Regions from separate parts of the Kineococcus sp. GCM10028916 genome, predicted to be linked through region 1. Evidence: riboswitches for the same ligand, from Rfam matches in the RefSeq annotation. Region 1 holds a riboswitch; each other region holds the start of a gene.

Evidence for each region. Region 1 has a riboswitch for S-adenosylmethionine ahead of ACFQ46_RS20030 (MetQ/NlpA family ABC transporter substrate-binding protein). Riboswitches for the same ligand answer to the same signal wherever they lie in the genome.
Region 2: it holds a riboswitch for S-adenosylmethionine, as region 1 does, so the genes downstream of both, ACFQ46_RS05545 (ABC transporter ATP-binding protein) here and ACFQ46_RS20030 (MetQ/NlpA family ABC transporter substrate-binding protein) in region 1, are expected to answer to the same signal.
Region 3: it holds a riboswitch for S-adenosylmethionine, as region 1 does, so the genes downstream of both, ACFQ46_RS15605 (ABC transporter substrate-binding protein) here and ACFQ46_RS20030 (MetQ/NlpA family ABC transporter substrate-binding protein) in region 1, are expected to answer to the same signal.
Region 4: it holds a riboswitch for S-adenosylmethionine, as region 1 does, so the genes downstream of both, ACFQ46_RS09280 (methylenetetrahydrofolate reductase) here and ACFQ46_RS20030 (MetQ/NlpA family ABC transporter substrate-binding protein) in region 1, are expected to answer to the same signal.

What each region holds. Positions count from the first base shown of each region.
Region 1 covers NZ_JBHTFM010000018.1:203,406-208,970, forward strand. Annotated here, with positions in the region: gene ACFQ46_RS20025 (methionine ABC transporter ATP-binding protein) at 1-926, opposite strand, end outside; gene ACFQ46_RS20030 (MetQ/NlpA family ABC transporter substrate-binding protein) at 923-1,879, opposite strand; SAM riboswitch class IV at 1,947-2,057, opposite strand; gene ACFQ46_RS20035 (DUF1737 domain-containing protein) at 2,162-2,365, opposite strand; gene ACFQ46_RS20040 (hypothetical protein) at 2,362-2,988, opposite strand; gene ACFQ46_RS20045 (OsmC family protein) at 3,045-3,548, shown strand; gene ACFQ46_RS20050 (purine-cytosine permease family protein) at 3,626-5,119, opposite strand; gene ACFQ46_RS20055 (NtaA/DmoA family FMN-dependent monooxygenase) at 5,116-5,565, opposite strand, start outside.
Region 2 covers NZ_JBHTFM010000003.1:624,940-630,504, forward strand. Annotated here, with positions in the region: gene ACFQ46_RS05515 (alpha/beta fold hydrolase) at 1-140, shown strand, start outside; gene ACFQ46_RS05520 (hypothetical protein) at 194-526, shown strand; gene ACFQ46_RS05525 (hypothetical protein) at 569-1,384, shown strand; gene ACFQ46_RS05530 (DinB family protein) at 1,387-1,881, opposite strand; gene ACFQ46_RS05535 (ABC transporter permease) at 1,922-2,719, opposite strand; gene ACFQ46_RS05540 (aliphatic sulfonate ABC transporter substrate-binding protein) at 2,716-3,744, opposite strand; gene ACFQ46_RS05545 (ABC transporter ATP-binding protein) at 3,791-4,600, opposite strand; SAM riboswitch class I at 4,594-4,687, opposite strand; gene ACFQ46_RS05550 (YqjF family protein) at 4,781-5,542, shown strand.
Region 3 covers NZ_JBHTFM010000016.1:376,715-382,279, reverse strand. Annotated here, with positions in the region: gene ACFQ46_RS15610 (carbohydrate ABC transporter permease) at 1-73, opposite strand, end outside; gene ACFQ46_RS15605 (ABC transporter substrate-binding protein) at 70-1,446, opposite strand; SAM riboswitch class I at 1,677-1,766, opposite strand; partial or broken gene ACFQ46_RS15600 (Rne/Rng family ribonuclease) at 2,848-5,193, shown strand; gene rplU (50S ribosomal protein L21) at 5,348-5,565, shown strand, end outside.
Region 4 covers NZ_JBHTFM010000006.1:444,968-450,532, forward strand. Annotated here, with positions in the region: gene metE (5-methyltetrahydropteroyltriglutamate--homocysteine S-methyltransferase) at 1-910, opposite strand, end outside; gene ACFQ46_RS09280 (methylenetetrahydrofolate reductase) at 907-1,848, opposite strand; SAM riboswitch class I at 1,910-2,001, opposite strand; SAM riboswitch class IV at 2,162-2,276, shown strand; gene ACFQ46_RS09285 (aminotransferase class V-fold PLP-dependent enzyme) at 2,332-3,678, shown strand; gene ACFQ46_RS09290 (rhodanese-like domain-containing protein) at 3,762-4,136, shown strand; gene ACFQ46_RS09295 (hypothetical protein) at 4,179-4,412, opposite strand; gene ACFQ46_RS09300 (LLM class flavin-dependent oxidoreductase) at 4,490-5,533, shown strand; gene ACFQ46_RS09305 (NtaA/DmoA family FMN-dependent monooxygenase) at 5,542-5,565, shown strand, end outside.

The DNA of each region.
Region 1 (5,565 bases):
CGGCGTTCGCGGATCTCCGAGACACCGCCGAAGACCAGTTCCGCGGTCGCGCCGGTTCTCCGGAACACCGAGTCGATGCGCTGCTGCAGACCGGGTTCGTCGGTGATGCGGACGCTCACGAGGCGGCCGGGGTGGTGGGTCCGCAGCCGGGCGAGGGTCTCGGCCGGGGGTCGGTCGTGGGTGGCGCTGCGGACGAACCGCTGGGCCGCGGCCGTCTGCGGGTCGGAGAAGACGTCGTAGACGTTCCCGACCTCGACGATGCGCCCGTTCTCCATGACGGCGACGCGGTCGGCGATCTGGCGCACGGCGTCCATCTCGTGAGTGATGACGATGATCGTCACCCCGAGTTCGGTGTTCACCCGCCGCAGCAGCGACAGGACCTCGGTCGTGGTCTCGGGGTCCAGCGCGCTGGTGGCCTCGTCGGCCAGCAGCAGCGGGGGACTGGTGGCCAGCGCGCGGGCGATGCCGACGCGTTGCTTCTGCCCACCCGAGAGTTGTTCCGGGTAGGCGTGCGCCCGGTCGAGGAGACCGACGAAGTCGAGGAGTTCCGCGGTGCGGGCGTCCCGCTGCTTCGCGGGCACCTTCGCGACCCGCAGCGGGTAGGCGACGTTCCCGGCGACCGTTCGCGAGCGGAACAGGTTGAACTGCTGGAAGATCATCCCGATCTTCGACCGGGCCTTGCGCAGCTCGCCCTGCGAGAGCTTCGTCAGGTCCTGCCCCCCGACCCTGACGCTGCCGGAGGTCGGCAGTTCGAGGGCGTTGACGAGGCGGACGAGCGTGGACTTGCCGGCGCCGGAGTAGCCGATGACGGCGAGGACCTCTCCCTCCTCGACGTCGAGGGAGACGTCGTCGACCGCCGCGACGGACTGGCCGTCGCGGCGGTCGAAGCGCTTGGAGACGTTCTCCAGCGTGACGAGGGCGCTCACTTGCCCTTCGCGGCCTTCGCGTCGGCCTCGACGGTGGCGAGGTCGGCCTGCAGGTCCGCGGCGCTGCGGTCGGAGACGACCGCGTTCGGGTAGTCCTTGGTGAACACCGTCTGCACGGCGGGGTCCTGGAAGAGGGCCGCGAGCTTCAGGTAGGTCTCGTTGTCCTTGTCCTTCGCCCGCGCGGCGAAGATGTTGACGTAGGGCGCGGCCGAGGGGTCGGACGGGTCGTCCTTGGCGATGATGTCGGTCTCCGGCAGCTTGGCGCTCGTCGCGTAGTTCACGTTGACGATCGCGGCGGCGACCGAACCGCTCTGCAGCGCGCCGGCGGTCTGCGAGGCGTCGACGGCGGTGACGTCGACCTTCTTCGTCTCGATGTCGTCGATGGAGGAGAAGGCGTTGCCGCCGTCCTTGAGGGTCAGCAGACCGGCCGACTGCAGCACCAGCAGGCCGCGGGCCTGGTTGATGTCGTCGTTCGGGATGGCGACCTTCGCACCCTCGGGGAGCTCGGACGGGCTCTTCGCCGTGGTCGAGTACAGCGGCAGCGGGTAGATGGCGGTGCCACCGATGGGCTGGATGTCGTCGCCGGCCGTGACGTCGTAGTTCGCCAGGTACTGGATGTGCTGGAACTGGTTCAGGTCGATCTCGCCCTGCGACAGCGCCGGGTTCGGCAGGCTGTAGTCGGAGAAGTTGACCAGGTCGACGGTCACGTTCAGCTTCGACTTCGCCAGGTCCACGTACGTCTTCCAGTAGTCCAGCGACTTGTCGGCCACGCCGATCTTCACGGTCTGGGCCGGGGCGGAACCGGCGGCGGTGGTCGTCGCGGTGTCGTCATTGCGGGTCCCGAGGACGACGGCGACGATCACCACGACCACGACGACGACGGCGGCGACGATCCCGATGAGGAGGCCGCGGCGCTTCGGCTTGTCGGGCAGGGCGGGGGCGGGGCTGGACACGGTGGCACTCCGGTGGTCGAACGGCGGGCGCGCGGCTCGCAGCACCCCGTGATCGACGACGTGCGTTGCTCCGCGCTTGCCGGACGGGGTCGTCCGGCCTGGTCTTCACCTGGGGCACCCCGCCGCGGGGGAGGGTTGCCGGACAGCGAGCCAGGGCTTGTCGCTGTCACTCATGACCGTGGGGGAACCGTAGGTTCCCGTCGTCGAGCCCGTCAAATCGCCCCTGCGCGCCGGTGATCAGCCCGGCCGCGGGACCGCCCGCGTCTCAGCGCAGGCGTTCGGTCACGCCGCACCGCCGTCACCGGGTCGGATCAGGACGTGGGGGAGGACGACGGCCTGCGCGGCGACGGTGCGCCCGTCCGTCGTCGTCACCGACGGGCTGCCGTACAGCACGTAGCCCTCCGCCAGGGCCGCCGTGACCTTCTCGCAGAAGGAACGGTCGTCGGGGCCGGTCAGCAGCCGGTACGTCAGCTTCTCGTCGCTCACGCGTCCAGACTATTCGCGCCCAGAGCGTCGCGGGCGTCCTGCAGGCTCAGCAGGCCCAGGGCGACGTCCGCCAGCGCGTCGCCGAGCTTCTTGTGGTTGGCCCGGGCCCAGCGCTTCCCGTCGTAGTCGGTGGTCGTGCGGCGCAGGGCCTCGAGGCTCGCGCGCAGGTCGCGGTCGAGGCGTTCGCGCAGTTCCCCGTCCGTGGGCGCCTCGGGGCGCAGTGCCTCGCCGTCGCCGTTGCGCAGCTGCAGGAGCGCCTCGTGGTCCAGGCCCTCCTCCCGGGCCCAGAACCGCACCGGCCGTTCGACCAGGTGGTTCCACACCGGGGCCTGCGCGGACCGGAAGAGGACCTGGACGGGGCTCTTCGCCAGTCCGGACGCGTTGAGCCAGAACTCACCGGCCTGCGGTCGGCTGAAGAGCGCGCACTCGTCCTCGGGGAGGTCGACGACGACGGCGACCCGGACGAACGCCGGGTCCTCGCTGTCCTGCTGCAGCCCGAGCAGGGCGCCGAAGACCCACGCCTCCTCGGCGCGGAAGAGGTTCAGCTCGGCGGGCAACGAGTTCGCGTGCTCGCACCCCTGGGCGACGTCGGCGAGCTTGCTGACGGCAGTGGTCCACTTCACGGCAGCATCTTCGCGGGTGTTGCGGGGCCGGCCCCGCGGGGGCCTAAGCTCGCCCGGTGGATTCGACCGAACTGAGGGCCCTGCAGAAGCCGTTGAAGGACGCCTACCGCGAGGACCCGGCCAAGGCGCTGGTCCCCGCGAAGGCCGTGGCGGTGCTGGACGGGCAGTCCATCGGCGTGTCGGTCGACGGGTTCGCGGGCACCACCCGCGCCGGGCTGCACCCCGCCGCCGGGGGCGACGGGACCGAGGCGTGCTCCGCCGACATGCTCTGCGAGGCCGTCGCGGCCTGCGCCGGCGTGACCCTGCGCAGCGTGGCCACCGCCATGGGCGTGGAGCTGCGCAACGCGTCGGTGACCGCCGAGGCGCACTGGGACGCCCGCGGCACGCTCGGCGTCTCGCGCGAGGTGCCCGTCGGCATCACCGACGTCACCCTGACCTTCACGTTCACCTCCGACGCCGACGAGGCGACCGAGGCCAAGATGATCTCGCTGGCCGAGCGCTACTGCGTCATCGCCCAGACCCTGCAGACCCCGCCCAAGGTCTCCGTCCAGCGCGGCTGAGCCCTGCCGGGGGGGATCGTTGACTCCCCGGTCCCACTCGGCGGGACCGGGGAGTCAACGATCCCCGACGGCGAGCGTCAGGCGCGCTCCTCCTGGAGGGCGACGGCGCGGCGCCCGCCGAGGACGACGGCGACGAAGCCGAGGACGAAGGCGATGATCACGCCGAGGCCGGCGTAGGCCCAGTTGCTGTCCCAGTAGCCGTCCTCGCCACCGGTCGGCGGCACCCAGTGGGCCAGGTCGAGCGGGGCGAGGAGGTAGCCCTGCCAGGACAGCCACGACACCGAGCTCGAGACCAGACCCCAGCCGATGAGGGTCGCGACGACCATGGTGATCACCGACAGGCCGCGCACCGAGCCGTAGCGCCCGCGGGAGTCGAGGAGTTCCGCCTCCGCGTAGTCACCGCGGCGCAGCGAGAGGTCGGCGAGGAAGATCCCCGCCCAGGCGGCGATCGGGACGCCGAGGGTGATCAGGAACCCCTGGAACGGCGTCAGGAAGTCCTGCGAGAAGAACGCGATGTAGACGGCCCCGGCGATCATCAGGCAGGCGTCGATCAGGACCGCCACGGGCCGGGGGACCCGGAGTCCGACGTTCAGCAGGGCCAAGCCGGAGGAGTAGATGTCCATGACCGCTCCGCCGACGAGGCCGAGGACGGCGACGACGACGAACGGGACGAGGAACCACGTCGGCAGGATGTCCGTGAGCGCCCCCACGGGGTCCGCCGCGATCCGGCCGCTGAGGTCCTTCGACGACCCGGCGACGAGCGCGCCGAAGACGAGGAGCACGCCCGGGCCGAGCGAGGAACCCAGCGTCGTCCAGAACACGACCCCGCCGCTGGAGGCCTCGCGCGGGAGGTAGCGGGAGTAGTCCGCCGCGGCGTTGGCCCACCCGAGACCGAAACCCGTCATCACCAGGATGAACGCCCCGACGACCGCCGCGGCGTCCCCGGCCGGGAGCGCGTTCACGGCGTCCAGGTCGATGGAGTCGGCCGCGAAGACGATGTAGAGGACCGTCAGCACCGCGGTGACGACCGTGATCCAGCGCTGCATCCGCATGATGACCCTGAACCCGAGGGTTCCGCCGAGCACGATCAGCCCGACGACGATCACGAGGGCGACGAGTTTCGTGCCCGTGCCCCCACCGGCTCCGAGGCGGTCCAGCACGGTCGCCGTCGCGAGCACCGCGACGGCCGCCAGCGACGTCTCCCAGCCCAGTGTCAGCAGCCAGGACACCAACGAGGGCAGGCGGTTCCCGTCGACCCCGAAGGCCGCGCGGGACAACGTCATCGTGGGCGCCGAACCGCGCTTCCCGGCGATCGCGACGAGGCCGACGATCACGTAGGACAGGAACACCCCGGCGATCGAGACGGCCGTGGCCTGCCAGAACGAGATCCCGAAACCCAGGACGAACGAGCCGTAGCTGACCCCCAGGACGGACACGTTGGCGGCGAACCACGGCCAGAACAGGTCGCGTGGCCTGCCGTGGCGTTCGGACTCGGCGACGGTGTTGATGCCGTTCAGTTCGACGTCGACACCGCCCACCCTCGTCTCGGGGGTGGCGGGGATCTCGCTCACGTCGACTCCTCGGGAGGATGGCGGTACCGGGCCGCGGGGTGGTCGGCGGGCAGCCTCGTGCGGCCCGGACCGAAGACCACCTCCCGCAGCGTACGGCCTGGGGCGTCGCGACCGGGTGGTGGCGCCAGCGTGCCCCGCCGACGCAGTTCGGGGACGACCTGCTCGCAGAACTCCACGTAGGAGCCCGGTACGACGAACGGGGTGAAGTTGAACCCGTCGATCCCCGTCTCCCGCACCAGCGCCTCCATGGCGTCGGCCACGTCGCCCGCCGTGCCGGTGAACACGAACTCCCGCATCCCGAAACGCAGGAAGTCGGCGCGCGCGTCGGCCACCGTCTCACCCCGGTAGCGCTCCACCTGGGTCCGCCCGCCCTCGGTGCGGACGTCGGAGAAGTTCCCGCGGGGGTCCAGGGCGGCGAGGTCGATGCCGGTCATCGAGGCGTAGTA
Region 2 (5,565 bases), on a different contig from region 1:
CCGACATGGCTGCGTCCCTGCGTCCGTGGGCCGAGAACACCACCGGCGTCGTCGTGCCCGGCGCCGGACACTTCATCCCCGACGAACAGCCTGACGCCGTCGCCACCGCGCTCGCCGACTTCATCACCGCCGGCCGCTGACGTCCATGAAGCGGCCTACCACCGGCTGCGGATGTGATCGATAGCGTGGGGTGGTGACGACACCACGGAAGGCACGCTGGTCGGAGTGGGTGCTGATCGCCGTCTTCGCGGTCCAGACGGCCATCTCGGTCGCAGACCGGGAGTGGGGGCGTGCGCTCGCGCCGGGGATCTTCCTCGTCGGGTTCGCCGGGCAGTTGCTCCTGCACCGCCTGAAGCGCCCGACCGCGGCGACCACGGTCCTCTTCGTCGCGATCGTGGCTGTGTTCGTGGTCTCGATCGTGCGGCACACGTGGTGGCTGGCCGGCGTCCTCGGCGTCGGGCTGCTCGCCCTGGCCGGGATCTGGGGGACGACCTGGTGGGTCGGACGCCGCGCCACCCAGGCCTGATCGAGGCTCAACCCGGCTGTCCGTGAGGCCGATCTCAGAACGGTGAGTCGACGCGGACCGGTCCTGACGGTGTCGGCGGCTGCGGCGGTCTCGGTCGCGTCGCTCGTGGCGCTGTCGATCTCGACGCACGCCTCCCTGTGGTGGCTCTACCGGGACGGACTCGCCCACCTCGCAGGGCTCGACCCGCAGACGGTGTCGGGGTTCCCGCCCGCTGAGGCGCCCCGGGTCCTCGACTCGATCGGGCAGTCAGTGGGGTTCCTCGTCCCGTTCGTCGCGGTGGTCGCCCTCGGCACGGCGTTGGCCCTGGCGGGCCGGCGGTGGTGGGCGGTGGGTGCCGTCGTCGGACTCGACCTCGCGGGCGTGGTCGATCGCTTCCCCCTGACCGGGGGTCTGCTGCTGCCTGCCGACCCGAGCCTGGCGACGTTGCCCGCGGGATGGCCGTGGGACGAGATCGCCCTGGACGTCGGACTGGGTCTGTTGCCGGTTCTCGTCGCGGTCCTGACCGGGGTACCTACGGCGGTGACCCGGCCCGCCCTGCGTCGTTCCGGGGTCGCGGCGCTCGTCGTCCTGGTCATCGGGACGGTTCTCCATCCCGTCGACCTCGATGCCGCGGCGGTACTGCACGCGGCGCTCGCCGTGCTGGTCGTGGCGTCGACGGGAGTGGTCGCAACGGGTCGCACGAGCCGCCAGCTGATCTGCGGCGCAGCCGTTCTCGTGGTGCTCGTTGCCGCGCGAGCCCTCCTGGGCGGCTCCGGGTTCCCCGTCCTCGGGGTCGTGACGGTGCTCGCGGGACCGGTCGCCGTCCTCGCGACGCCCTCGCTGACGCGCGCGTGGGCCACACCCGCAGAGGTGCGGTGACGCTACTCCCCGGTGCGTCCGTCGAGGCACTCCCGCAACAGGTCGGCGTGCCCGGCGTGCCGGGCGTACTCCTCGATCAGGTGCACCAGCACGTCGCGGACGCTCACCGGACCGTCGCGGTGCGGCACCTCGCGTCGGAGGTCGGCTTCGGGCAGTTCCGCCAGCCACGCGTCGGCGGCGGCGACCTCCTGCCGCCAGGTGGTGAACGCCTCGCTCACGACCGCGTCGTCGGCCACCGCACCGGTGAAGGCGAGTTCCGGGTCCTCCTCGGTCCAGTAGAGCCGCGGGGTCTCGGGACGCTCGGCCAGGGTCCGGGGGAACCAGTCGCGTTCCACCTTGGCCAGGTGGCGGACGAGGCCGAGCAGGCTCAGTGAACTCGGCGGCACGGACCGGGTCGCGAGCTGCCCCGCGTCGAGGTCCTCGCACTTGCGCTCGATGACCTCGCGGTAGTGGCCGAGGTAGTCGAGCAACGTCGCCTTCTCACCCGTCGCGCTCACGCCGACCACTGTCGCGGACGCCAGCGGCGGGGACAACCCGTCACCCCCGGGCGCGTTTCACCTGACCCTCGACCAGCCCGAGCACGACGTCGGACGCCTTGCCCAGCACCGCGAGCAGGACGATGGCCAGCAGCATCTGGTCGGTCCGGCCGGTGTTCTGGCCGTTGGTCAGCTGGAACCCCAGGCCGATCGAGGAGGACAGGAGTTCCGCGGCCACCAGGAACAGCCAGCTCTGGGCCAACCCCAGCCGCAACCCCGACAGCAGGGCGGGAGCGGTCGCCGGCAGCAGCACCTCCCGGAACAGCCCGACCCCGCGGCGGCCGTAGGCGCGGCCCACCTCGACCAGGGCGGGGTCGAGGTGGGTGAGGGCGTTCAGCACCGTCGTGTAGACCGGGAAGAACGCCCCGATCGCGACGAGTGTGATCTTCGGCGTTTCCCCGAGCCCGATCCAGAGGCCCAGCAGGGGGACCCAGGCCAGCGACGGCACGGCCCGCAACGCGCCGAGCGTGGGCGCGAGGAGGTCGTGCACCACCCGGGAGGAACCGGTCAACCCACCGAGCACCACTCCCGCCACCGCGCCGACGGCGAAACCCTGCAGGACGCGCTGCACGCTGATCGCGATGTTCAGCTGCAACTGCCCCGTCGCCCACATCTGCCGGGCCGCGTTCAGCACGTCGACCGGCGGCGGCAGCTGGACGCGTTCGAAGACTCCCGCCCCGGTGGTGAGGAACCACGCGAGCAGCAGCAGCAGGGGAACGACCCAGCCCAGCCACCCGCGGTTCCGGGGACCCCGCGACCGCCGTGCCGGTGCGGGGCGTTCGGTGTCCAGCACGCTCACGAGACGGTGGCCTTCTCGGCGAAGTCGGGCACCAGCAACCCGTCGAGCGCCTCCGTCGCCGCGTCCGCCGAGGGGACGTCACCGGCGGAGGCCATCAGCGGGATGATCCCCGCCAGCACGGTGCGCTGGGCGTCGCCGGGGACGGAGTCGACGTCGAGCGTCGTGCGTTCCAGCACGCGGGCGGCGACCTCGGGGGTCAGCTGCGCCTGGGTCGCGTACAGCGTGGCGAGGTCGGCGGGGTTCGCGATGGCCCACGCGCGGGCGGTCGCGTACGCGTCGACGACCTGCTGCACCAGCTCGGGCGAGCTCTTGATGAAGGCCTCGCGGGCGTTCAGCATCCCGTAGGTGTTGAAGTCGACGTTGCGGTACAGCAGCTTCGACCCGGCGAGCAGTTCGGAGCCGGCCATGTTGGGGTCCAGCCCCGCCCACGCGTCGACGTCGCCGCGTTCCAGGGCGGCGCGACCGTCGGCGTGCTGCAGGTTGGTGATCGTGACGTCGCTCGCGGACAGGCCTGCCTGGTCCAGGGCCTGCTGCAGGAAGAAGTACGGGTCGGTGCCGGTGGTCGCGGCGATCTGCTTGCCGCGCAACCCGGCCACGTCGGTGATCGTGGAGTCCTTGCCGACGACGAGGGCCGTCCACTCCGGCTGGGAGAACACGTCGATCGTCTGGACCGGGGAACCGTTGGTGCGGGCCTGCAGCACGGCCGACCCGGCGGTGGAGGCGATGTCGAGGTTGTCGTTGCGCAGGAACTCGTTGGCCTTGTTGCTGCCCGCGGACTGCTCCCACTGCACGGTGAGGCCGGCGTTCTCGAGGATCTTCTGCTCGCGGACGACGAGGCTGAGCGGGTTGTAGAGCGCGTAGTCGAGGCGGACGGTCCCCCCGCCCGAGGCGCTCCCGGAACCGGTGGCGGGGGCGGGGGCACCCCCGCTGGAGGACTCGCCCTTGACGCAGCCGACGGCGGCGAGGGAGACCCCGCCCAGGGCCAGGCCGAGGGCGAGACGGCGGGTGGGCAGGTTCGAGGGCACGACGGACACGGTTCTCCTGGGGTTTCGCGGTGGTGGGGGGTTTGCGTCAGACGGTGCGGGGCACGCCGAGCAGGTCGAGCAGTTCGACCCGCAGTTCCGCGGTGGCGGCGTCACCGCGGTCGCGGGGGCGTCGGGCGGGGACGGCGAGGTCGCGGACGACCGTCGCGCCGGCCGTGTCCGGGGACGGCCCGAGGACCAGGACCCGGTCGGCCAGGTGCAGGGCCTCGTCGACGTCGTGGGTCACCAGCAGGACGGTGGCACCGGTCTCGCGCTGCACCTCGTCCAGCAGGTCCTGCATCTTCAGCCGGGTCAGGGCGTCGAGGGCCGCGAAGGGTTCGTCGAGCAGCAGCACCCCGGGCCGGCGGACCAGGGCCCGGGCCAGCGCCGTCCGCTGGGCCATCCCGCCGGAGACGCGACGCGGCCGGTGGCCGGCGAACTCGCCCAGCCCGACGACGTCCAGCCAGCGCAGGACCTCCGTCCGGCCCTCCGCCCGCGGGGTGCCGCGCGGCAGGCCGAAGGCGACGTTCCCGGCGAGGTCGCGCCACGGCAGCAGTCGCGGTTCCTGGAAGACGACGGCGGTGCGGGGGTGGACCCCGCGGACCTGCTCCCCGCCGACCTCGATCGAGCCGGTGGTGGGGGTGTCGAGCCCGGCGACCAGGCGCAGCAGCGTCGACTTCCCGCTGCCGGAGGCGCCGAGCAGGGCCACCGTGCGCCCGGCCTCGAGGGTGACGTCCAGCGGGGCGAGCACGTCGCGCTCGCCGAAGGTCCGACCGACCCCGCGCAGCCGGACGTCGGCGGCGTCCACGCGGGTGGGTTCGGTGCTCGGCGGGGACGTCACGGACACGGGTTCCTCCATCGGTCCTGGCGTGAGCACCACACCCCGCGGACGGGGAGGTTGCTGCGGCGTCGCGGAGCCAGGTCTCTCAGCCGCTCTGGATGGTGGATCCAGGGTAAGGCAAGTTGCGACGGCAACCACCCGCGACCGCACGAGGAGTGGCTGCCGTGCCGGGAGCGCCCCGGCCAGGCACGATGAACCGTGCCCGCCACCGTCCCGACCCTGGACCGTCTCCCACCCGTCACCGCCCCGGCCCTCTCGGGGCCGGTGATGATGCACCAGCACTGGGACGACCTCGCCTTCCTGCACTGGGCGGTCGACCCGGCGGTCGTCGCGCCGCACCTGCCGCCCGGGGTCCGCCCGGACGTCCTGGACGGGGTCACCTACGTGGGGCTCATCCCGTTCACGCTGCGCGGTGCCGGACCCGGGCGGGCTCCCGCGGTGCCGTACGCGGGGACGTTCCTGGAGACGAACGTGCGGCTCTACTCCGTGGACGACGAGGGCCGGCGCGGGGTCGTGTTCGCCAGCCTGGACGCGACCCGGCTCGCGGTGGTCCTCGGCGCGCAGACGGCGTTCGGGCTGCCGTACCGGTGGTCGCGGATGCGGCGGGCGGAACGGGTCCGTGACGGTGCGCGCGAGCTGGCCTGGACGTGCCGGACCCGCGCGGGCGTGCGCAGCCGGATCGCCGTCCGCCTCGGCACCGACCGGGTGGAGGACGAGGTCGCGGCGTTCGTGACCGCCCGGTTCGGGCTGCACGTCGCCCACCGCGGGCGCACCTGGTGGGTCGCGAACGAGCACGAGCCGTGGCCGTTGCGCAGTGCCGAGGTGCTCGTCCTCGACGACGGCCTGCGCGGGGCGGCGGGGTTCGACCTCGCCGGACCGCCCGACCACGTCTGCTTCGCGGAGCGGGTCACGACGCGGTTCGCGCTGCCGCGGGAACTCCCCGGCACCCGGACCCGTTGACCGGGGACAGACGCCTCCGGACA
Region 3 (5,565 bases), on a different contig from region 1:
GCCGGGCCGCAGGATCGCGGCGACCCCGCCGCGGCCCGGGCACGGTCCGCTGCCCGTCGAGGAGCTGGCTCATCCGAGTTCCTTCTCCCAGCTCTCGGCGGCCTTGTCGAGCGCGGCCTGCGGTTCCGTGGACCCCTGGATGGCGAGCGCCAACTGGTCGACGAGGTCCTGCAACGCCTTCGGCGCACCGGCCTGGCTCGGCCAGGCCAGCGGGTCACCGTCGAGACCCTCGCGGATGACGTCGGTCGCGATGCCCGCGGCCGTGGCGTAGTCGGTGGAGTCCAGGACGGTCTTGCGCGCCGGGTCGATCCCGGAACCCGCGGTGGAGGCGAGCAGCAGGTTGTTCTCCTGGTTCGTCGCCCACTTCACGAAGGCGGCGGACTTGTCGATCTGCTGGGAGGCGCTCGAGACGCCCAGGCCGAACCCGGCGTCCAGCGCGGTGCGCGCGGTCGTGTTCTTCCCGCCCACGGGGAGCGTGACCACGCCCCACTTGTCGACGATCTTCGAGCCGGCCGGGTCCTGCGCCTTCAGCCCGAGGTCGGTCCAGGTGTCGAGCATCGCGCCCTGACCGGAGAGGAAGGCGGAGTTGGCCTGGTCGAAGCCGGTCTGCAGCGGTGTCGGCAGGGCCGCGGGGGAGACGTCGATGAGGTGCTGCAGCGCGGCCAGCCCCTCCGCCCCGTGGAACGCGGCCTTGCCGTCGGAGCCGACGAGCGTGCCGCCGTAGCCGGCGAGGCGGTTGATGAAGGAGCAACCCAGGATCATCGGGACCTGCTGACCCTCGACGATCGCGCCGTAGACGCTGCCGCCGGAGTCCTGGGTGATCTTCGCGGCGACCGCGTCGTAGTCGTCCCAGGTCTTCGGAGGTTCGACGCCGTACTTCTCGAAGACCTCGGTGTTGTAGTAGAGGACGTGGGTGTCGCCGTCGAAGGGCAGGCCGTAGCGCTTGCCGTCGATCAGGGTGTACGGGTCGTAGATCGAGGGCAGGAAGTCGTCGGTCGCGATGTCGGTGTTCGTGCCGATCCAGTCCGTGAGGTCGACCAGGGCGCCGGCGTCGACGAGCTGGCCGAGGCCGAAGTAGAAGTAGTCGAAGACGTCGAACTCCCCGTCGCCGCCCTGCACGTCCAGGATCTGCTTGCTCGTGAGCTGGTCGTAGGGGATCGCCGTGACCTCGAGCTTCCCGCCGAACTCCGCCGCGAACTTCTTGCCGAGCAGGTCCGTGAAGGCCAGCACGTGCGGCTGGTTCACCATCAGCTTGATCGTCGCCCCCTTGAGGTCGACGGCCTTCCCGGCGCTCAGGCCCGAGGAGGTGCTCTCGTCACCGCAGGCGGCCAGCGTGCCGGTGCCGGCGAGCGCGCCGAGGCCGAGGGCCCCGGAGAGGACCCGCCGGCGGGACGCGAGGAGTCGGGAGGTGCTGGCGGGCAGGAGGGTGCGACGGGGCGCGGACATGGGTGTGCTCCGGGGGGTAGGCGGACGGTGACCGTCCGTCGGGGTGCGCGAGGGCGCGGGGGAGGAGGTCGAGCGAGGTGCTGCGGGGACGCGGCGGCGGTGCTCAGACCGCGCGCGGCGTCCCCCGGCGCATCGGAGCGCCCTGGCGACACGCCATGGAGGCGGTGCGCGAGAAGTCGACGTGGAAGCGCCGGGTCAGGGTCGAGCGGGTACGGCTGATCACGCTGTTTCCTCCATCGCCCCTGGCGGGAGCACCTGCCGCTGCGCGGTGGTTGCTGTGGCGTCGTCGAGCCAGGTCTCTCGGCCACTCTGGATGGTGTTGATCGGAGACTAGCGGACCGCCGGCCCCCTTGGCGACGGTTGCCGCGGACGGCCCGGACCCGTTGTGGCGAGCTGTGCGACACTGACAGTGGTCGAGCGTTCCCTACACCGGGCGCCCGGCCCGCTGTCGAGACCGTCGCCCTGCGCGCGGGCTCCGGGGAGCGCCGCGGTCCAGTGGAAGGACCTCGCAGGCGCCCCGGGCCACACGCCGGACGTCGACCGCCGGCGGCACGGGCGGAGCACGCGAAGAGCGCGAACCCGTCGGTGCACACAGAGGACTTCCGTCGGGTGCGGGACGACCCACCCGGCGATTCCGACCAGGACGCTCGCGCGGCCGTGGGTTCACCGGTGGAGCGGACGCCGCGGGCGAGCGGAGCACCCGTGAGCACCACACCCGAAGAGAACGACGCAGCAGCAGCCGAGGGCCCGGCGACGACGCGGCCCCGCAGGCGCCGTGCCGCGAGTCGACCCGCCGGTCCGCCGGCCCACGTCGACGTGTCCGGCGACACCAGCGCCGCGGCCGAGCCCGCCACCCCCGCCGTGGTGGAACCGACGCCCGAGCCTGTCGTGGCGGCGGAGCCTGTTGTGGCGCCGGAGCCCGTCGTGGCGCCGGCACCCGAGCCTGTCGTGGAGACGGAGGCACCGCCGCGTCGTCGTGCGCGTCGGGCGACCCGCAAGGTGGCGACCCCGGCCGAGGTGGCCGCTGAACCCGTTGTCGCCGAACCCGTCGTCGAGCCTGTTGCGGAACCCGTGGCGGAGGTGACCCCCCAGGTCGAGGTCACACCGGAACCCACCCCCGAGCCCGCCGTCGAACCGGCCGCCGTGGAGACCGCTGCGCAGGCCCCCACCGAGGCCCCGGCCGCGGCTCCCGCCCGTCGTCGCCGCAGCCGCAAGACGGCCGCGCCCGTGGTGCCGGCCGTCCCCGTCGAGGAGGAGCCCGTCGAGGCCGCTGCGCTCGCGCAGGACGTCCCGGTGGAGGAGGCCCCCGTCACCCCGGTGGCGGAGGACCCCGACCTCATGGACGACCCGGTCCTGCTGCGAGCCGCCGGGTTCGCCCAGGGACGACGTGCCCCCAGCGAGGGTGAGCGTGCCGCCGACGCGGCCGCCCGCGCCACCGCCCTCTTCTTCCAGGCCCCCGTCGACGAGGAGCCCGTGCGTCGCAGTCGACGCGCCTCCGCACCCGCCGGCCCGCCCCCCGTCAGCGACCAGGACACCTTCGCCTTCGACGGCGAGGAGGACGGCGAGGCCGACGTCGAGGTGGACGACGTCCTCGACCGGACCGGTGACGAGAACGACCAGGTCGACGACCAGATCGATGACCAGGGTGACGCGGGCGACGACGACCACGACGACGACGAGGACGGTGGTGCGCCGCGTCGGCGTCGCCGCCGAGGTGGCCGCGGTCGCCGCAGCCGCACCCCCGTCGACGGTGACGTCGAGGACGAGTCGGGCGAGACCGGTGCGGACGACGGGGACGTTCCCGAGACCGACTCCGAGGACCAGAGCGAGGACCCCGAGGACGAGACCGAGCAGGACGACGACGGCGAGGAGTCGAACGGCTCCTCGCGCCGCCGTCGCCGCCGTCGCCGTCGCAGCGGTTCCGCGGAGTCCGAGGACGTCTCGCCCGACGACCCGCCGAACACCGTCACCCGGGTCCGGGAACCGCGTCGCCCCCGCGCCGCGGTCACGACCGGTGGCACCGGCGAGGACGAGATCACCGCGCTCAAGGGCTCGACGCGTCTCGAGGCCAAGAAGGTGCGCCGCCGCGAGGGCCGCGAGCAGGGCCGCAAGCGCACGATCCTCACCGAGGCCGAGTTCCTGGCCCGCCGCGAGTCCGTCGAACGCGTGATGGTCGTGCGTCAGCAGGACGACAAGACCCAGATCGGCGTCCTCGAGGACGGGATCCTCGTCGAGCACTACGGCGCGAAGTCCGCGCAGACCACGATGGTCGGCAACGTGTACCTGGGCCGCGTGCAGAACGTGCTGCCCAGCATGGAGGCCGCGTTCATCGACGTCGGCAAGGGCCGCAACGCCGTGCTGTACGCCGGTGAGGTCAACTGGGACGCCGCCGGGCTCGAGGGGCAGCCGCGCCGGATCGAGGCGGCGCTGAAGTCCGGTGACTCCGTCCTGGTCCAGGTCACCAAGGACCCGGTCGGGCACAAGGGTGCGCGACTCACCAGCCAGGTCTCGCTGCCCGGTCGCTACCTCGTCTACGTCCCCCGCGGGTCGATGACGGGCATCTCCCGCAAGCTGCCCGACACCGAGCGCGCGCGGTTGAAGAAGGTCCTCAAGCAGGTCGTCCCGGAGGGGGCCGGCGTCATCGTGCGCACGGCCGCCGAGGGTGTGGCCGAGGAGGAGCTGGCCGCGGACGTGCAGCGGCTGCAGGCCACCTGGGAGGCCATCGAGGCCAAGGCGTCCAGCAAGAACTCGCCGATCCTGCTGCACGGCGAGCCGGACCTCACCGTCCGTGTCGTGCGCGACGTCTTCAACGAGGACTTCACCCAGCTCGTCGTGTCCGGTGACGAGGCGTGGGAGACGGTGCGCGACTACGTCGACGACGTGGCCCCCGACCTCGGTGACCGGCTCGTCCGCTGGGAGGGGAGCGAGGACGTCTTCGCCCACCACCGCATCGACGAGCAGCTGCAGAAGGCGCTGGGCCGCAAGGTCTGGCTGCCCTCGGGCGGTTCCCTGGTCATCGACCCGACGGAGGCCATGCACGTGGTCGACGTCAACACCGGGAAGTTCACCGGTGTCGGCGGGACCCTCGAGGAGACCGTCACCCGGAACAACCTCGAGGCCGCGGAGGAGATCGTCCGTCAGCTCCGGCTGCGCGACATCGGCGGGATCATCGTCATCGACTTCATCGACATGGTCCTCGAGTCCAACCGCGACCTCGTGCTGCGCCGCCTCATCGAGTGCCTGGGCCGGGACCGGACCAAGCACCAGGTGGCCGAGGTGACCTCGCTCGGGCTGGTCCAGATGACGCGCAAGCGCACCGGACAGGGCCTCGCGGCGGTCCTCGAGGAGCTCGACGCCGCCGCCGACGCGAACCCCGCCCCGCAGCCGACGCCCACGGGTTCCTCGAACTCCTCCAGCGGCTCCTCCGGCGCCTCCTCGAACGGTGGGGGCACCGGCGGTTCCGGTGGCAACGGGAGCAGCACGAAGTCCCGCTCGCGCCGTGGTCGGGGCCGGGACAAGGGAGCCGAGGGGGAGACGGAGAACGGCCGTCCCGCCGGCGACGCCCCCTCGACCGAGGGACCCTCCTCGAACGGCTCCGCCCCGCACGGGGAGTCCGAGCAGGACGCCCCCCGGGAGCCCGCCAAGGACTCCGCGGTCCTCGCCGCGATCGCGGCCGTGGCCGCGGCCGCCCGCCACAAGGAGCGCGAGGAGCGCGAGGGGTCCGCCTCGGGCGCCTCGTCCGCGGGCGACTGAACGACTCGGCCGGCCGTTCGCGGCCAGCCGTTTTGACCCATGGGACGGCGTTCCGTACGCTTGTCCCTTGGTGCGCCATCGTGCGCGAGCCACAGACCGTCCATCGGTCTGCTGGCCTTCCAGTTGTGACGAGAGAAACGGGTTCGTTGTGGTGTACGCCATCGTCCGCGCCGGCGGCCGGCAGGAGAAGGTCTCGGTCGGCGACGTGCTGACCATCGACCGTGTCCCCGTGGCCAACGGGGAGACGCTGCAACTGCAGCCCCTTCTCCTCGTCGACGGTGAGACCGTGACTCACGAGGCTTCGGCTCTCGCGGGTGTCAAGGTCGTCGCCGAGGTGGTCGAGGAGGCCAAGGGCCCCAAGATCAC
Region 4 (5,565 bases), on a different contig from region 1:
CGCCGACGACCGTCTTGCCGTGCAGCAGTTCCGGACGCGCCGGCGTCGCGCCCCGGACGAGGTCGAGGGCCAGACCCTCGACCGCCGTGGCGGCCAGGGGTTCCAGGAGGTCACCCGGGTCGCCGTAGGGCGTCGCGACCAGCAGGCGCGGACGGCCCTCGAGCGCCGCGAGGCGGTCGTAGGCGCGACGGACGAGGTCGGCGAGACCCTCGACGCCGTTCGTCGCGGAGTCGCTGACCAGCGCCGGTTCGTCCAGCTGCACCCACTCCGCACCCGCTGCCGCGTAGGCGGTCAGCAGTTCCTCGTAGGCGGCCAGCAGGTCGTCGAGCCGGGAGATCGGGGCGAAACCCTCCGGGGCGTCGTCGGCCGCCTTGGCCAGCAGCAGGAACGTCACCGGGCCGACCACGACGGGACGGGTCAGGAACCCGTCGGAGAGCGCCTCGGCGAACTCCCGCACCCCGCGGTCGTCGGCGAACCGGAAGGTCGTCGACGGGGAGATCTCGGGGACGAGGTAGTGGTAGTTGGTGTCGAACCACTTCGTCATCTCCAGCGGGGCGTCCGCACCGCGACCGCGGGCGATCGTGGAGTACCCCACGAGGTCGACGCGGCCGTCCTCGCCCACGACGTCGGCGAAGCGCGGCGGTACGGCGCCGAGGGCGACGGCGGCGTCGAGCACCTGGTCGTAGGCCGAGAACGCGGACGGGATCGACGCGTCGTGCGCCGGCAGGCCGAGGGCGTTCAGGCGGCGGACCGTGGCGGCACGGACCCCGGCCAGGGCGGCCTCGGTGGTGGCGAGGTCGGCGCGACCGGCCCACAGGGCCTCGAGGGCCTTCTTGGCCTCGCGGTCGGCGCCGATGCGCGGGTAGCCGAGGACGGTGGCGGTCCAGGTGGGGAAGTTCTCGGTGCTCACGGGGTGGGACCTCCTACCGCAGCGATGCGGCTCTGGGTGGATCGGGGCAGGTTCAGGTGGTCGAGCAGGTCGAGCGCGGGTTCCGCCGCGTTGAACGTGTAGAGGTGCAGTCCGGGGGCACCGGCGTCGAGCAGTCCCGCCGCGAGTCCCGACGAGAACGCGGTCGACGCCCGGCGGCGCTGGGCGGTGTCGTCGGTGTCGAGCGCCGCGAGCAGCTGCTCCGGGGCCGGGACGCCGGCCAGGTCGCCGATGCGCTGCAGCCGGCGGGCGTCGTCCGTCACGGCGATGCCCGGCAGCAGCGGGATGCTCACCCCGGCGGCGCGCGCCCGGCGCACGAAGGTGGCGTACTCGTCGGCCGAGAACGTCACCTGGCAGATCGCGAAGTGCGCACCGGCGTCCTGCTTGGCGCGCAGGGCCGCCAGTTCCGCGTCGCGACCGCGGGGGAAGGCCGCCACGGCGAGGGTCAGGGGACCCTCGTCGACGGGGACGCGACCGCCCCGCAGCGCGGAGCGCCGCCGGTCGGCGACCTGGAGCAGTTCGACCAGGTCCCGCGCGGTCGCCAGACCGTCGGGGTGCGGGGTCCAGTCCGTGCTCCCGACCGGCGGGTCGCCCCGCAGCGCGAGGACGTTGCGGACGCCGGCGTCGAGGAACTCGCCGGCGATTTCCACGACCTCACGTCGCGAGGACCCCACGCACGTCAGGTGGGCCATCGCCGGCACGGCCGTCGAACCCAGGACGTGGGCCAGCAGCTCCCGACTCGGTCCCTTCGTCGCGCCGGCCGCCCCGAAGGTGACCGAGACGAAGTCGGGGTGCGTGTCGAGGAGATCGGAGAGCCTGCGCCACAGCGACTCCCGCCCGTTCTCGGAACGGGGCGGGAAGAGTTCGAAACTGACGGTGGGCCTCCCGGTCGCGGCGGCGACGAGGGGAGCCAGCGTCATCGCGGCCGGCCCCGGTCCGGAACCGGGTACGCGTCAGGGACATCGGTGGGGCGCATCACGAACTCCATCGGCCTGGCTTTAGCACCCTCGCCCGGGCTCGGGGGGTTGCTGCGGCGTCGTCGAGCCAGGACTCTCGGCCGCTCTGGATGGTGTTCACCGAATGTAGACCGGGGTCGATGCGATCCACAAGTGCTGTTCCGGGGTTCCCCCGAACGGGGGAACCACCCGACACGTGGGGTTCTGGAGGGAGTTCCGACGGGTTCGCGACACGCCGATCTTGCTCAGCGGGGTCCGACGTGGCAACCTCACCGCAGGTCATGAGCGCCAGCGACAAGCCCCGGCTCGCTGGCCGGCAACCCTCCCTCCGCGGCGGGGTGCCCCGGGTGACGACCTGGTCGACGCCGCAGTGGCGCCGGCAAGCGCGGACCTCGCCGGGGTGATCCCGGTCCTCCCGGCAGGGTCCAGTTCCTCCAGGAGACTCTCGTGACGCTCAGCACCCTCTCCCCCCTCCGATGCCCGGCGCCCGTCGCGCCGCTGCTGCCCGTGGTCGGCAGGGACACCCGCGTCCCGCTCGCCCAGGGCGGGTCGACCACCTACGCGAACCTGGACAACGCCGCGAGCGCGCCCGCCCTCGTCTCGGTCGCCACCCGCGTCGCCCAGGTCCTCCCCCACTACGCCAGCGTCCACCGCGGCGCCGGGTACCTCTCGCGCGTCTCCACCGCCCTGTTCGAGCAGGCCCGGGCCGAGGTCGGGACCTTCCTGGGGGCGCGCCCCGACGACGTCGTCGTCTTCACCCGGAGCACGACCGACGCGCTCGACCTGCTCGCCCGGGCCGTCCCGCAGGGCTCCAGGGTCCTGGTGGCCGACGTCGAGCACCACGCGAACCTGTTGTCCTGGCAGCGCTCAGCCCTGACCACGGTCCTGCGCGGCGGGTCGGACGCGGAGGAGACCGCGACGCTGCTGGAGGCCGAGCTCGCCCGCGGCGGGTACGCGCTGCTGGCCGTCGCCGGTGCCTCCAACGTGACCGGTGAGGTCCTGCCGCTGCGCCGGCTGGCCCGGGCCGCGCACGCGGCCGGCGCCCGCATCGCCGTCGACGGGGCGCAGCTGCTCCCCCACCGCAGGGTGGACCTCGGTCGCGACGGGATCGACTGGATCGCGCTGTCCGGGCACAAGCTCTACGCCCCCTACGGGGCGGGCGCGCTCGTCGGTCGTCGCGACTGGCTCGACGCCGCCGATCCCTACCTCGCGGGTGGGGGCGCCACCCTCGACGTGCGCCACGACGCGGTGCGGTGGGCCACCGGGCCCGACCGCCACGAGGCGGGTTCCCCGAACGTGCTCGGCGCCGTCGCCCTCGCCCAGGCCTGCAGCACGCTCGCGACGCTGGCCCCCGGAGCGCTCGAGGCGCACGAGGAGGCGTTGCGCGAACGGCTCGTCGGCGGGCTGACGGCCCTGACGGGCGTCGAGGTCGTGCGCCCGCACCCCGACGACGCCGTGGGGGTCGTGACCTTCACCGTCCCCGGTCGCTCGGTCTCCGAGGTCGCGGCCTTCCTCTCGGCCGAGCACGGGATCGGTGTGCGCGACGGACGGTTCTGCGCCCACCGGTTCGCCGACTCCCTCGGTCTGGCCGACGGCGGGCTGAGGGTCTCCACCGGGGTCGGGACGGGATCGGCCGAGGTCGAACGGCTGCTGGCCGCGGTCGAGCAGTTCGTCGGTGCCGGGCCGGAGCTCGAGTACGGGATCGTCGAGGGGCACTGGGGTCCCACGACCGACGCTCGCCCGGAACCCGCGTCCTTCCTGCCCGCGCCCGGCGCCGGCGCGGACCTGGGGTGACCTCGTCCCCGACGCCTCAGCCCGCAGGGACGACGGCCTCGCGCGATCGCCGGGGCCGACCGCACGAACCGAGGAGACACGACGTGAGCGACACCACCGCAGCACCCCAGGCACCGCTCGTCGACGCCGAGACCGCCGGACGCGCCGTCGCCGCCGGTGCGCTGTTCGTCGACGTCCGCAGCGACGCCGGGCGGGCCGCCGCCGGCGACCTGCCGCAGGCCGTCGTCGTGGCCAAGACCGAGGTGGCGGAGAAGTTCGCCCTCGGTTCCGACACCGCGCTGGCGGAACTCACCGGGAAGGACCAGGAGATCGTCGTGATCTGCGGTTCTCCCGCGGGCTCCGGCCCCGTCACCGCCGAACTGCTGGCGGCCGGCTTCACCGACGTCGTGCAGGTCGACGGCGGGTTCCCGGCCTGGAAGGCCGCGGGGCTGACCGTGGGCGAACCGGCTCAGACCTGATCCACCCCGGTCGACATCCACCCCGGTCGACGGGGCGGGACGTCAGGGCATCGGCTCGCTGCTGGGCCGGGACCCGTCGCCGATCCCGCCACGTTCGGCCTCGGCGAAGAGCGCGCGCAGCTCCCCCTCGAACTGCGGCCAGCTCAGCTCGCCGGGGGCCGGCTCGTCGTCGAGCGGCGACCAGGCGTACCCCCACTGCCCCTGCCCCGCGATGGCCAGTCCGGCCACGATCGACGACACCCAGTGCGCCAACAGTTCTCGTACCCGGTCACGCATGGTCGCCTCCTCGTCGATCGGTGGAGAGCACTGTGACACAGACGACGGCTGCCGTACCCACCACTCAGGAGATTTCCATGCCGACCCCCTTCCACGTGTTCCTCGACGTCGACGGCGGCGGGTGGCACCCCGCGGCCTGGCGTCGCTCCCGGGTCTCCCCCGACGCCGTGTTCTCCCCCGCGCGGCTGAAGGAGTTCGCCGTCACCGCGCAGGCCCAGGGCCTCACGGGACTCACCTTCGAGGACTCCACGCTGCCGGATCCCCGCAATCCCCGCGGGCACCTGGACGCGGTGCAGCGGGCGGCCTTCCTCGCCGGGACCACCGACACGATCGGTCTGCTACCGGTCGCCGCGACCACCTACTCCGAACCGTTCCACGTGGCGGCGCAGATCGCGTCGCTGGACCACTCCAGCGCCGGCCGCGCCGGCTGGATCGCGACGACGTCCACCCCCGCCGTGGCCCGGACGGTGGACCTCCCCGTGCTCGACGACCCGCAGGCGGAACTCACCGACGTGGTCGGGGCCGTGCGGAGGTTGTGGGACTCCTGGGAGGACGACGCGGTGGTCCGCGACGTCGCCACGGGACGCTACGTCGACCGCGACCGGTTGCACCACGTCGACGTCGTCGCCACCAACTTCTCGGTCAAGGGCCCGCTCACCGTGCCCCGTCCCCCGCAGGGGCAGCCGGTCGTGGCCGCCCACGAACGCGACCTCCTCGACCCGGGCGTGGTCGACGTCGTCCTCACGGGCAGCGAGCGGACCCGGCGCAGCGCCGGTGGTCCGCTGGTCGTGCTCGAGGTCGAGTTCGCCCTCGACACCGCGGCCGCCTCGGGTGCGCAGCGGGTCGAGGCGCTCGACGCCGACGCCCCGGCTCCTGCACGGGACCGGCTGCGCTGGACGGGGTCCGGTGAGGGCTTCGCGCGGTACCTCTCCGGTCTCGCGGGTTCCGTCGACGGTGTCCGGCTGCACGCCGCCGTCCTCGACGAGGACCTCCGCACGCTGCTGCGCACCACCTTCCCCGCCCTGCGCGTCGCCCGGCTGCTGCAACCGCCCGCCGCCGGTGCGACGTTGCGCACCACCCTCGGCCGTCCCCGGCCGGTCAACCAGTTCGCGACGGCCTGAGGAGTCCCGTGACCGACCTGCGCTACCCGAAC